Regions from separate parts of the Allobosea sp. BIWAKO-01 genome, predicted to be linked through region 2. Evidence: predicted binding sites of a transcription regulator. Region 2 holds the regulator's gene; each other region holds the start of a gene.
What was found. Region 2 encodes PhoB, which activates phosphate uptake and scavenging genes when phosphate is short. Its sites were predicted from a motif close to TGTCATNNANCTGTCAT; they were not measured.

Region 1: BIWAKO_RS27780 (acid phosphatase) is a predicted target of PhoB. The motif match lies at 1,822-1,838, and genes of this name have one in related genera.
Region 3: BIWAKO_RS18725 (UDP-2,3-diacylglucosamine diphosphatase) is a predicted target of PhoB. The motif match lies at 1,290-1,306, and genes of this name have one in related genera.

Annotation. Positions count from the first base shown of each region.
Region 1 covers NZ_BCQA01000001.1:5,959,341-5,962,610, forward strand. The annotation lists gene BIWAKO_RS27770 (amino acid ABC transporter permease) at 1-475, opposite strand, end outside; gene BIWAKO_RS27775 (hypothetical protein) at 1,349-1,693, shown strand; gene BIWAKO_RS27780 (acid phosphatase) at 1,880-2,572, shown strand; gene BIWAKO_RS27785 (nuclear transport factor 2 family protein) at 2,725-3,102, opposite strand; gene BIWAKO_RS27790 (P-loop NTPase family protein) at 3,099-3,270, opposite strand, start outside.
Region 2 covers NZ_BCQA01000001.1:1,664,111-1,667,380, reverse strand. The annotation lists gene pstB (phosphate ABC transporter ATP-binding protein PstB) at 1-225, shown strand, start outside; gene phoU (phosphate signaling complex protein PhoU) at 274-993, shown strand; gene phoB (phosphate regulon transcriptional regulator PhoB) at 1,027-1,725, shown strand; gene BIWAKO_RS07670 (YnfA family protein) at 1,830-2,150, opposite strand; gene BIWAKO_RS07665 (TIGR03862 family flavoprotein) at 2,225-3,270, shown strand, end outside.
Region 3 covers NZ_BCQA01000001.1:4,022,117-4,025,386, forward strand. The annotation lists gene BIWAKO_RS18715 (DMT family transporter) at 1-222, opposite strand, end outside; gene BIWAKO_RS18720 (SDR family oxidoreductase) at 451-1,230, opposite strand; gene BIWAKO_RS18725 (UDP-2,3-diacylglucosamine diphosphatase) at 1,355-2,167, shown strand; gene BIWAKO_RS18730 (glycosyltransferase family 4 protein) at 2,167-3,246, shown strand; gene BIWAKO_RS18735 (cation:proton antiporter domain-containing protein) at 3,185-3,270, opposite strand, start outside.

The sequences.
Region 1 (3,270 bases), 4.3 Mb from region 2:
CGCGAAGACCGAGCGGCAGCACGACCAGCCGGAAGGCCTGGACCGGACGCAGCCCCGTCGCCAGCGCAGCCGGCAGCAGCGGGTTTCCGACTGCCTCGATCCCGGCCCGGACCTGCTCGGCAACGCGCGATCCGGCGAACAGGCCGATCGCGACGACCGCTGTGACGAATTCAGGGTTAGGCAGATCACGCTTCAGCCAGAGCCCGATGGATTCGGGCACGATCTCGGGCAGAACGAAGAACCAGAGGAAGAGCTGGACCAGCGGCGGGATATTGCGGAAGACGTCGATATAGATGCCGGCGACCAGGCGAGCGCCACGGGCCGGCAGGCTGCGCGCGATCCCGACGCCAAGACCGATCGTCAGCGCCAGGACCCAGCTGGCCAGGCTGATGGCCAGTGTCCATTGCACGCCGCTCCACAGCCACTCCCAATAGGGCTCCTGCAGGAGGATGGACCAGTTCCAGCGGTAATTCATGCCGCGGGTGCACGGCCAAGCCGTGATCCAGGGACCGCTGCCATCCACCGAGTCCCCATCGAATCCCTCCCAAGATTCCGCTATATCGGAATGATGAGATCGGCCACCGGGGATTGTCAACAGCCGGCGCAGGATATTGAGGCATGCGGGGCGCAACTGGCCAGGGCAGTGATCGGCCGGCTGCCATGCAAAATCCGTGGGGCACGGAGATCATGTCCTTCGGGCGCCTGGTGTCCCCTTCCCGGGGCCGGCAGCTTATGCCTCGCCCCTCACTTTACGGCAGAGGAGCCCTGTGCTGGAAAAGCCTCGTTCGCGATCATCGGCATCGAACGCCTCAGGATGCGCCGCATGGCCCGGTCCGTTGGCGATCCCAGCAAGCGCGGGACTGGCGCGGCACCATCGCCGACAAGGACGAGTTAGCACTGGCAGAAACCGCAGCCTCTGCATCCGGACCGGGGCACGATGAGGGCTGGCGCGCGAGGCTGCGGGTGGCAACCTGCGCGCGCCTTCTGGATGGCCCCGGAACGATCGGGGCATGATCAAATCAAAACCGGAAATGAACGATCGATATTCGACGATTAAATACGCTCTCTCATTACTTTTATAGATAGATACGACATCATCATTATAAGAATATAATTACAATAATTTGTATTTATCGCAAAATATATACTATCTAATATGCAATCTATGAAGATTTATTCTTTTTATCCCCGTCTTGCCCCCCGTTTGAAGTCGCCTCCAGTCACCATTGTCGAACTGTCCTGGCCCGTATGTGATGAAGATCACATACGGGCCCGGATTTCTCGGGTGACACAGAGCGGCTGGGCGCGCCTGCGATCCTGGCTTCATCCTCGAGTGGGAGAGAGTGTGATGTCAGGCCGGTCGTTCCAGGGGCCTCTGTTCTTGCCCTTGCTCTCGTCTGCATGCGCCGCCTTGATCGCGGCGACCTCTGCGATCGCGGCGGACGCCCCGCAGCACAGGACATTTCAATCGCGGACTTGCCCCGTCTGGGACAAGGACCTGCATCACCTTCTCGACTGGAGCGAGGCGTTCAGCATCCACGCGCCTGAACTGCAGCGAAGCGTTCGCGCCGAAGCCCTCAAGCTTCGGGAGAGATGCCTGCGCGATCTCAGCATGGCCTCGCTCGATCGCTACGTCATGCTGATGAAGCTGCTTTACGATGACGAAGCGGACGAGGTGGAATCCTACGATTGAGACGCTTGGGACGCTGGAGACAAATGCGTCCCTCGGCCAGCGGAATTCCCCTGGCTCGGATCGTTCGAGACGTCGCCATTCGGGGGGCGCCGACGGAAGGCGAGAGGGCCTCGCGGCGCGAGCTTGGCTTACATCACACTGTCATATTTGGGGTGCGTCGATCCCTGGCCAACAGGGACCACAACCATGCGCCATATCGCGTTCGCTCTTCTGATAGCCGCCACGCTGGCCTTCTCTCCCGTTCATGCCGAGGATGCGAAACCCTTCGCGACCGGCAAGACGATCGACCTCACAGCCGTCCTGAAGCCGCCTCCGGCGCCGGACTCGGTCCAGACGAAGGCCGAGATCGGTGAGGTCCTGACCATTCAGGTTACGCGCACTCCTGAGATGGAAGCGCGGGCCCAGGCCGATGTCGTCGAGGATGTCTGGCGTTTCGCCGACGTGATGGGACCGGCCTTCAAGACCGAAGCCCTGCCCGTCTTTTCGGCCTTCTTCGATCGCATCGTCGCGACCGAGGGCGCGGTGGTCGATCCGGCCAAGGACAGCTGGAAGCGGCCGCGGCCGCATCAGGCGAGCCCGTTGGTCAAGCCTGTCGTGAAGGTTTCGAACTCCGGCGCCTATCCTTCAGGCCACACCACCGTGGGGACCTTGATGGGCATCGTGCTGTCGAACATGGTTCCGGAAAAGCGCGCCGAGATCATGGACAGGGCCTGGGTCTATGGCTGGAACCGCGTGATCGGCGGCATCCATTATCGCTCCGATATCGACGCCGGCCGCATCGCAGGCTCGGTTATCGCTGCGCGCATCATGGAGCAGCAGGACTTCCAGACGGAGTTCACTGCGGCCAAGGCGGAACTGCGCAAGGTGCTCGGCCTCTGAGCGATCAGCGAGAGGCGGGTTCGGCGGCGGGTCTCTCCCCTTCCGAACCCGTGCCAGTCGATCGGCCAGCAGACGAAGCCGTCATCGCGCTGTCCAAGAGGAGCGCCGGTAGCGCCCCATCAAGCTGCTCAACCCCCGGCGCGAAGCCCCCGTCAGGTCTGCGGGCCAGCAGGCGTTCCCTGGTGAAAGACCATTTGCCAGCGGCCGTCGATGAACCGCCAGATCGAGCTTCGCAGCGTGTGCCGCTCTTCCCTGCCATTCGCGACGCGAAAGCTCAGATAGGTCAGCAGAACCACGTCATCGGCCAGCGATCGGAGAACGAAATCCCGGGCGGCCGGCACGTCCCGCTGCTCGGAGCTGTCCCCGACCAGACTTCGGATCACCGCGGCCTTCTCGTACACGCCGCCCGATCGACCGAATTCGACGAAGCCATCCGCCAGAAGCCGATCAAGCGCTTCAGGTGACGCTCGAACCGATGGCTTGAACAGCTCTTCCTCCAGCCCCCTGATCAGCTCGAGATCCTGTTTCACCGTGCCCTCCCCGCGCCGCCCTGCCCGACCGATGCCGCGTTCACAAATGCCGAGCTCTGGCCGACGTCGCGGAGATAGACCACAGGGACATGGGCGGCCGTCGCGATCCGCTCGCGCTCGATCTGCGGTCGCTTGTCCCTATCGAAGGCCCAGACATATCTGAGGAAG
Region 2 (3,270 bases):
CTCGATCCGATCTCGACCGGCAAGATCGAGGACCTGCTCGAGCAGCTCAAGACCGACTTCACCATCGTCATCGTCACCCACAACATGCAGCAGGCGGCGCGCATCTCGCAGTACACCGCCTTCATGTATCTCGGCGAGGTGATCGAATTCGACGCCACCAACACCATCTTCATGAACCCGCACAAGAAGCAGACGCAGGATTACGTCACCGGCCGCTTCGGCTGAACCGGCGCCCAGCCTTCCAACTGCTTTGCCGACAAAGGATACGCCGCGATGACTGATCACATCGTCCGCTCTTATGATGCCGATCTCGAGGGGATCCGCCGCAGCCTGGCCGAGATGGGGGGCATGTCGGAGCGCATGCTCGGCGATTCGACGGTCGCCCTGGTGCGCCGGGATACCGGGCTGGCACAGAAGGTCATCAGCGCCGACCAGCGCCTCGACAATCTGCAGCGCGAGGTCGAGGAGAAGGCGGTGCTCACCATCGCCCGGCGCCAGCCGCTCGCCAACGATCTGCGCGAGCTGATCTCGGCCATCCGCATCGCCGCCGATATCGAGCGCGTCGGCGATCTCGCCAAGAACATCGCCAAGCGCGCAGTCGCCATCTCCGGCCAGTTCCAGCCGCCGTCGCGCGCGGTCGTCGGCCTCGAGCATATGAGCCGCCTGGTTCAGGCCCAGCTCAAGGACGTGCTCGACGCTTACGCCGTCAGCAACGAGCAGAAGGCCATGGAGGTCTGGCGCCGCGACGACGAGATCGACGCGCTCTATACCTCGCTCTTCCGCGAGCTGCTTACCTATATGATGGAAGACCCGCGCAACATCACCTTCTGCACGCATCTCCTGTTCTGCGCCAAGAATGTCGAGCGCATCGGCGACCACACCACCAACATCGCCGAGACGATCCACTATCTCGTTACGGGCGAAGCCTTGGACGCAGCCCGTCCGAAGCTCGACACGACCAATATCCTTCTGGACGCCGCCACCGGTGAGTGACCGGCGCCCGACACCTTTGGGACCGAGTGAGACATGCCTGCACGCATCCTGATCGTTGAGGACGAAGAGCCGCTGACCCTGCTGCTGCGCTACAATCTCGAGGCCGAAGGCTTCGAGGTCGATAGCGTCGCGCGGGGCGACGATGCCGAGCTGCATCTGCGCGATCATACGCCGGACCTCGTGCTGCTCGACTGGATGCTGCCGGGTCTTTCCGGCATCGAGCTCTGCCGGCGGCTGCGGACTCGTCGCGATACCGAGCGGGTGCCGATCATCATGCTCACCGCCCGCGGCGAGGAGACCGAGCGTGTGCGCGGCCTCGCCACCGGGGCCGACGACTATGTCGTCAAGCCGTTCTCGCTGCCCGAGCTGATCGCTCGCATCCAGGCGCTGCTGCGCCGCGCCAAGCCGGGTCATGTCGCCGGCCTGCTGGCTGCCGGCGATCTCGAGCTCGACCGCACCACCCGCCGTGTCCGCCGCTCAGGGAGCGAGCTGCATCTCGGCCCGACCGAGTTCCGCCTGCTCGAGTTCCTGATGCAGGCGCCGGGGCGGGTCTATTCCCGGGCCCAGCTGCTCGACGCGGTCTGGGGCCGCGACGTCTATATCGACGAACGCACCGTCGACGTCCATGTTGGCCGGCTGCGCAAGGCGATCACCCCTGACAACGCCAAGGATCCGCTGCGGACCGTTCGCGGTGCCGGCTACGCCTTCGACGAGACCTTTGCGCGGAGCTGAGACTTGGATCATCGGGTCGGATATCGAATCCGGTCCGATGATCTGATTTTCTATGGCTGCATAGGCTTTCCAGAAAACCGCAATCCACTTTTCGGGCCGATGCCCTAGCGCGGCCCTGCGATGATGATCGCGGCGCCGGCGAGGCAGATCAGCCCGCCGGCAATGTCCCAGCGGTCGGGGCGAAAGCCTTCCACGGCCCAGAGCCAGACGAGCGAACTGACGATGTAAACGCCGCCATAGGCGGCATAGGCCCGTCCGGCGGCTTCGCTCTCCGCCAGGGTCAATAACCAGGCGAACAGGGCGAGCGACACCAGTCCGGGCACGAGCCACCAGACCGGCTTGCCGAGCCGGAGCCAGCCCCAGAACGCGAAACAGCCGGCGATTTCGAGAATGGCTGCGCCGAGATAGGCGGCGATGGTCGGCATGGTTCGTCCCTGTCGGTCGCCCTTGAGGGCGGATCACCCTTGACCGCAGGGCGCGCTGACGGCAAGCCAGACCGATGCCAGCACACCACATTGCCATCATCGGAGCAGGACCCTCCGGGCTGATCGCGGCAGAGCGCCTCGCGGCAGCCGGGGACACCGTCACGATCTACGATCGCATGCCCTCGCCGGCCCGCAAATTCCTGCTGGCCGGGCGCGGCGGATTGAACCTTACCCATTCCGAGCCGCTCGACCGCTTCCTGCCCCGCTATCGCGATGCGCAAGCCTGGCTGGAGCCAGCCATTCGCGCCTTCCCGCCACGAGCCCTGCGCGACTGGGCCGATGCGCTCGGGCAGGATACGTTTGTCGGCAGCAGCGGGCGCGTCTTCCCGCGCGCCATGAAGGCCTCGCCCTTGCTGCGGGCATGGCTGCGCCGGCTCGAAGGACTCGGTGTCAGCTTCGCGCCTGGTCATCGCTGGACCGGCTGGAGCGAGGCGGGTGCTCTGACGTTCCGGAGCCGCGATGGTGCCGATGTCGAGGCGCAGCCGGACGCGACGCTGCTCGCGCTCGGCGGCGCGAGCTGGCCACGGCTGGGTTCGGATGGTGGCTGGGCACCCTTGCTGGCGGCGCGCGGGGTTGCGATTGCGCCGCTGCGCCCGGCCAATGGCGGCTTCACGGTCGATTGGTCCCAGACCATGCGAGAGCGTTTTGCTGGAGTACCGTTGAAGCGCATCGTCCTGAGCTTCGGCGGCCAATCCGTGCCCGGCGAGGCGATGATCGATGCGTCGGGTCTGGAAGGCGGCGCGGTCTATGCACTTTCTGCCCCGATCCGCGAGACGATCCTGCGCGAGGGCAGGGCGGTCATCACCATCGATCTGCGGCCCGATCACGAGGCAGCGCTGCTGGTCCAGCGCCTCGCGCATCGTCGCAAAGGCGTGACGCTGAGCAATCATCTGCGCAAGGCTGCAGGCCTTGCTCCATCCGCGATTGCGCTGCTGCGCGAAGCGGCGAAGGGGCCCCTCCCCGAAGACGCGGAGAGGCTGGCCGCACTCATCAAGGCCGCGCCTCTGGTACTGACCGGTCTCAGGCCGATCGAGCGGGCGATCTCCACCGCCGGTGGCGT
Region 3 (3,270 bases), 2.4 Mb from region 2:
TCCCCGCTTGAAATGGCCGCGCAGGTTCTTGGTCATCAGGGCAGCCGGAATTTCGCCGCGCCAGCCGAGCCAGAGCAGCAGCGGGATCAGCGCGAAGAAGGATCGGACGAAGACGAGTTCCCCTGTCGGATAACGGGCCGCGATCGCCTTGATGCCAGCCGACATCAGGGTGAAGGACAAAGCTGAGATCAGCTTGAGCGTGATGCCGAGGAGAGGAGACAACGGTGCTGCGCGTACGTGTCGGGGGAGAGAGTCTTATAAAAGACTTGGTCCCTCTAGATCACGTTCGCGCGTCCGGTCCAAGCGCAATGCTTGCAACCCTGATGCCCGCAGCGACGCATGCGTGCCGGGGAAGGGCGCTGGATGCGGGTCTTGCGCGGCAGGAACTGGGAGAGAATTCCTGCCCCGGACAGCAAGGCTCGCCGGGGCAGATGCTGGCCTTGCCCCGTCTCAGAACGTTCCCTTGAAGACGCCGCCATCGATCAGCAAGTTCTGGCCGGTGATGTAGCCGGCATGGGCGCTTGCCAGGAAGGCGCAGGCTTTGCCGAACTCCTCGGCGCTGCCGAAGCGCTTCGCCGGGATCTCGGCCATGCGGCCCTTCGTCATTTCCTCGGGCGTGATCCCCTTGATCGCCGCCATCTTGGTGGTCGAGCCCTTCAGCCGATCCGTATCGAACATGCCTGGCAGGATGTTGTTGATGGTGACGTTGGCATAGGCGACCTCGCGGGCGACGCCGGAGAAGAAGGCGGTCAGACCGGCGCGTGCGCCCGACGAGACATCGAGCCCGGTCAAGGGGGTCAGCACGCTCATCGAGGTGATGTTGACGATGCGGCCGAAGCCGCGCGCGATCATGCCGTCGACGACACGCTGCATCAGTTCGACCGGCGTCGCCATGTTCTGGATGACGCCTTCGAGTAGCGCTTCGCGCGAGACTTCGCGGAACGGCTTCGGCGGCGGGCCGCCATTGTTGTTGACCAGGATGTCCGGCTCCGGCGCCGCGGCGAGCAACGCGTCCTGGCCAGCGCGGGTCGAGACGTCGGCAACGACCGCGATCACGGTTGCACCATATTTGGCCCGGATCTGACTTGCCGTGGCCTCCAGCGTGGTCGCGTCGCGGCCGTTGATGACTACGGTGCATCCAGCCTCCGCGAGAGCCTCGGCACAGCCCCGGCCGAGCCCCTTGCTCGAGGCGCAAATGATGGCCGTCCGGCCGGCAATACCCAAATCCATCGCGTTTCTCCCGAGCTTTGGCTGATGTTCAGCTGAGCAGAACCACGGATTGAGGTCTGCGTCATCAAAGCGCAATGCAAATCAGACACACGCCCCAAGCAATGCAACAAGATGGGCTGGCGGCATGAGCGACGAGGACGAGGCGAAGCAGGTTCGCAGCATCTTCATCTCCGACCTGCATCTGGGGACGCGCGGAGCACAGGCCGATCTCGTGCTCGAATTCCTGCGGGCCTATGATGCTCCGCAGATTTATCTCGTCGGCGACATCATCGACGGCTGGCGGCTGAAGAACGGCTGGTACTTCCCGCAGGCGCATAACGATGTCGTGCAGAAGCTCTTGCGCAAGGTGCGCAAGGGTTCGCGGCTGATCTACATCACGGGCAACCACGACGATTTCCTCCGCGACTTCACTGGTAGCGAGTTCGGCGGAATCCACATCGCTGACCATGCGCTGCATGAGACTGCCGACGGCAAGCGCCTGCTGGTGATCCATGGCGATCTGTTCGATCTGGTCGTGCGCAACGCAAAATGGCTCGCTCTGTTGGGCGACTGGGCCTACACGGTTGCGCTTGCGTCCAATACGGTCGTCAACAAGGTCCGTCGTCTCCTCCATCTGCCGCACTGGTCGCTCTCGGCCTGGGCCAAGCAGAAGGTCAAGAATGCGGTCAATTATATCGGCGAGTTCGAGACCTGCCTTGCCGCCGAGGCCCGCCGCCATGGTGCGGACGGCGTCGTCTGCGGCCATATCCACCACGCCGCACATCGCAAGATCGACGGGCTCACCTACATCAACACGGGCGACTGGGTCGAAAGCTGCACGGCGGTGGTCGAGCACCATGACGGCCGCTTCGAGGTCATTCGCTGGCCGCAATACCGGCTGAAGAGCGAGCCGGTGCGGCCGCTCCCGCTGCCGGCTCTGGTCAGCGAGGCCGCCTGATGCGCGTCCTCATCGCGACGGACGCCTGGCGTCCCCAGATCAATGGGGTCGTCCGGTCGCTGGAGCGGATGGTCGAGGCGGGGCCGTCATTCGGGGTGACGCCGCATATGCTCACGCCCGAGGGATTTCGGCAGATTGGCTTGCCATCCTATCCCGATATCCGCATCGCGCTGGCAACGCAGGGCGCCATCGCCCGGCGCATCACCGATTTTGGGCCGGACCATATCCATATTGCGACGGAAGGGCCGATCGGCTGGCTGACCCGCGCCGTCTGCCTGGCGCAGAAGCGGACGTTCACCACGAGTTACCACACCCGGTTCCCGCAATATGTCGCGGCCCGCTGGCCCATCCCGGAACGCTGGAGCTACCAGTTCCTGCGCCGGTTCCATGGGGCGGCTGCCGGTGTCATGGTCTCGACCGCGACAGTCGAGACCGAACTGAAACAGAACGGGTTCGAGCGCATCCTGCGTTGGGGGCGCGGTGTCGATCTCCAGCAATTCCATCCGCGTCAGGCAAGCGTGCTCGATCTGCCACGTCCGATCTTCCTCAGCGTCGGGCGCGTCGCGGTTGAAAAGAACCTGGATGCCTTCCTGTCGCTGCGCCTGCCCGGCAGCAAGGTCGTCGTCGGCGATGGCCCGGCGCGCGCGGATCTGCAGCGTGCTTTCCCGGATGTTACGTTCCTCGGCACGCGCGAGGGCGACGACCTGGCCGCGATCTATGCGTCGTCGGATGTTTTCGTCTTTCCGAGCCTGACCGACACCTTTGGCATCGTGCTGCTCGAAGCCGCGGCAAGCGGGCTGCCCGTTGCCGCCTTTCCGGTGCAGGGGCCGAGCGATGTCTTTGCCGGCAGTGGTGCCGCCGTGCTCGACGAGGATCTGCGGCGCGCAGCGCTAGCGGCCCTGCGCATCCCGCGCGAAGCCTGCCTGGGACTTGCCGCACGTCACAGCTGGCAGAGCAGCGCCGAGCAATTCTATGGGCATATCCAGCGGATTTCCCAGCATGTTCCGGCCCAGAGCATTACAACCTTCGCGAACGTCCGTGCCGGGGAAGCGCAGGCGCAGGAGCAGCAGCGGGCTTGAGCTCGCGCCGAAACACATCCCGCC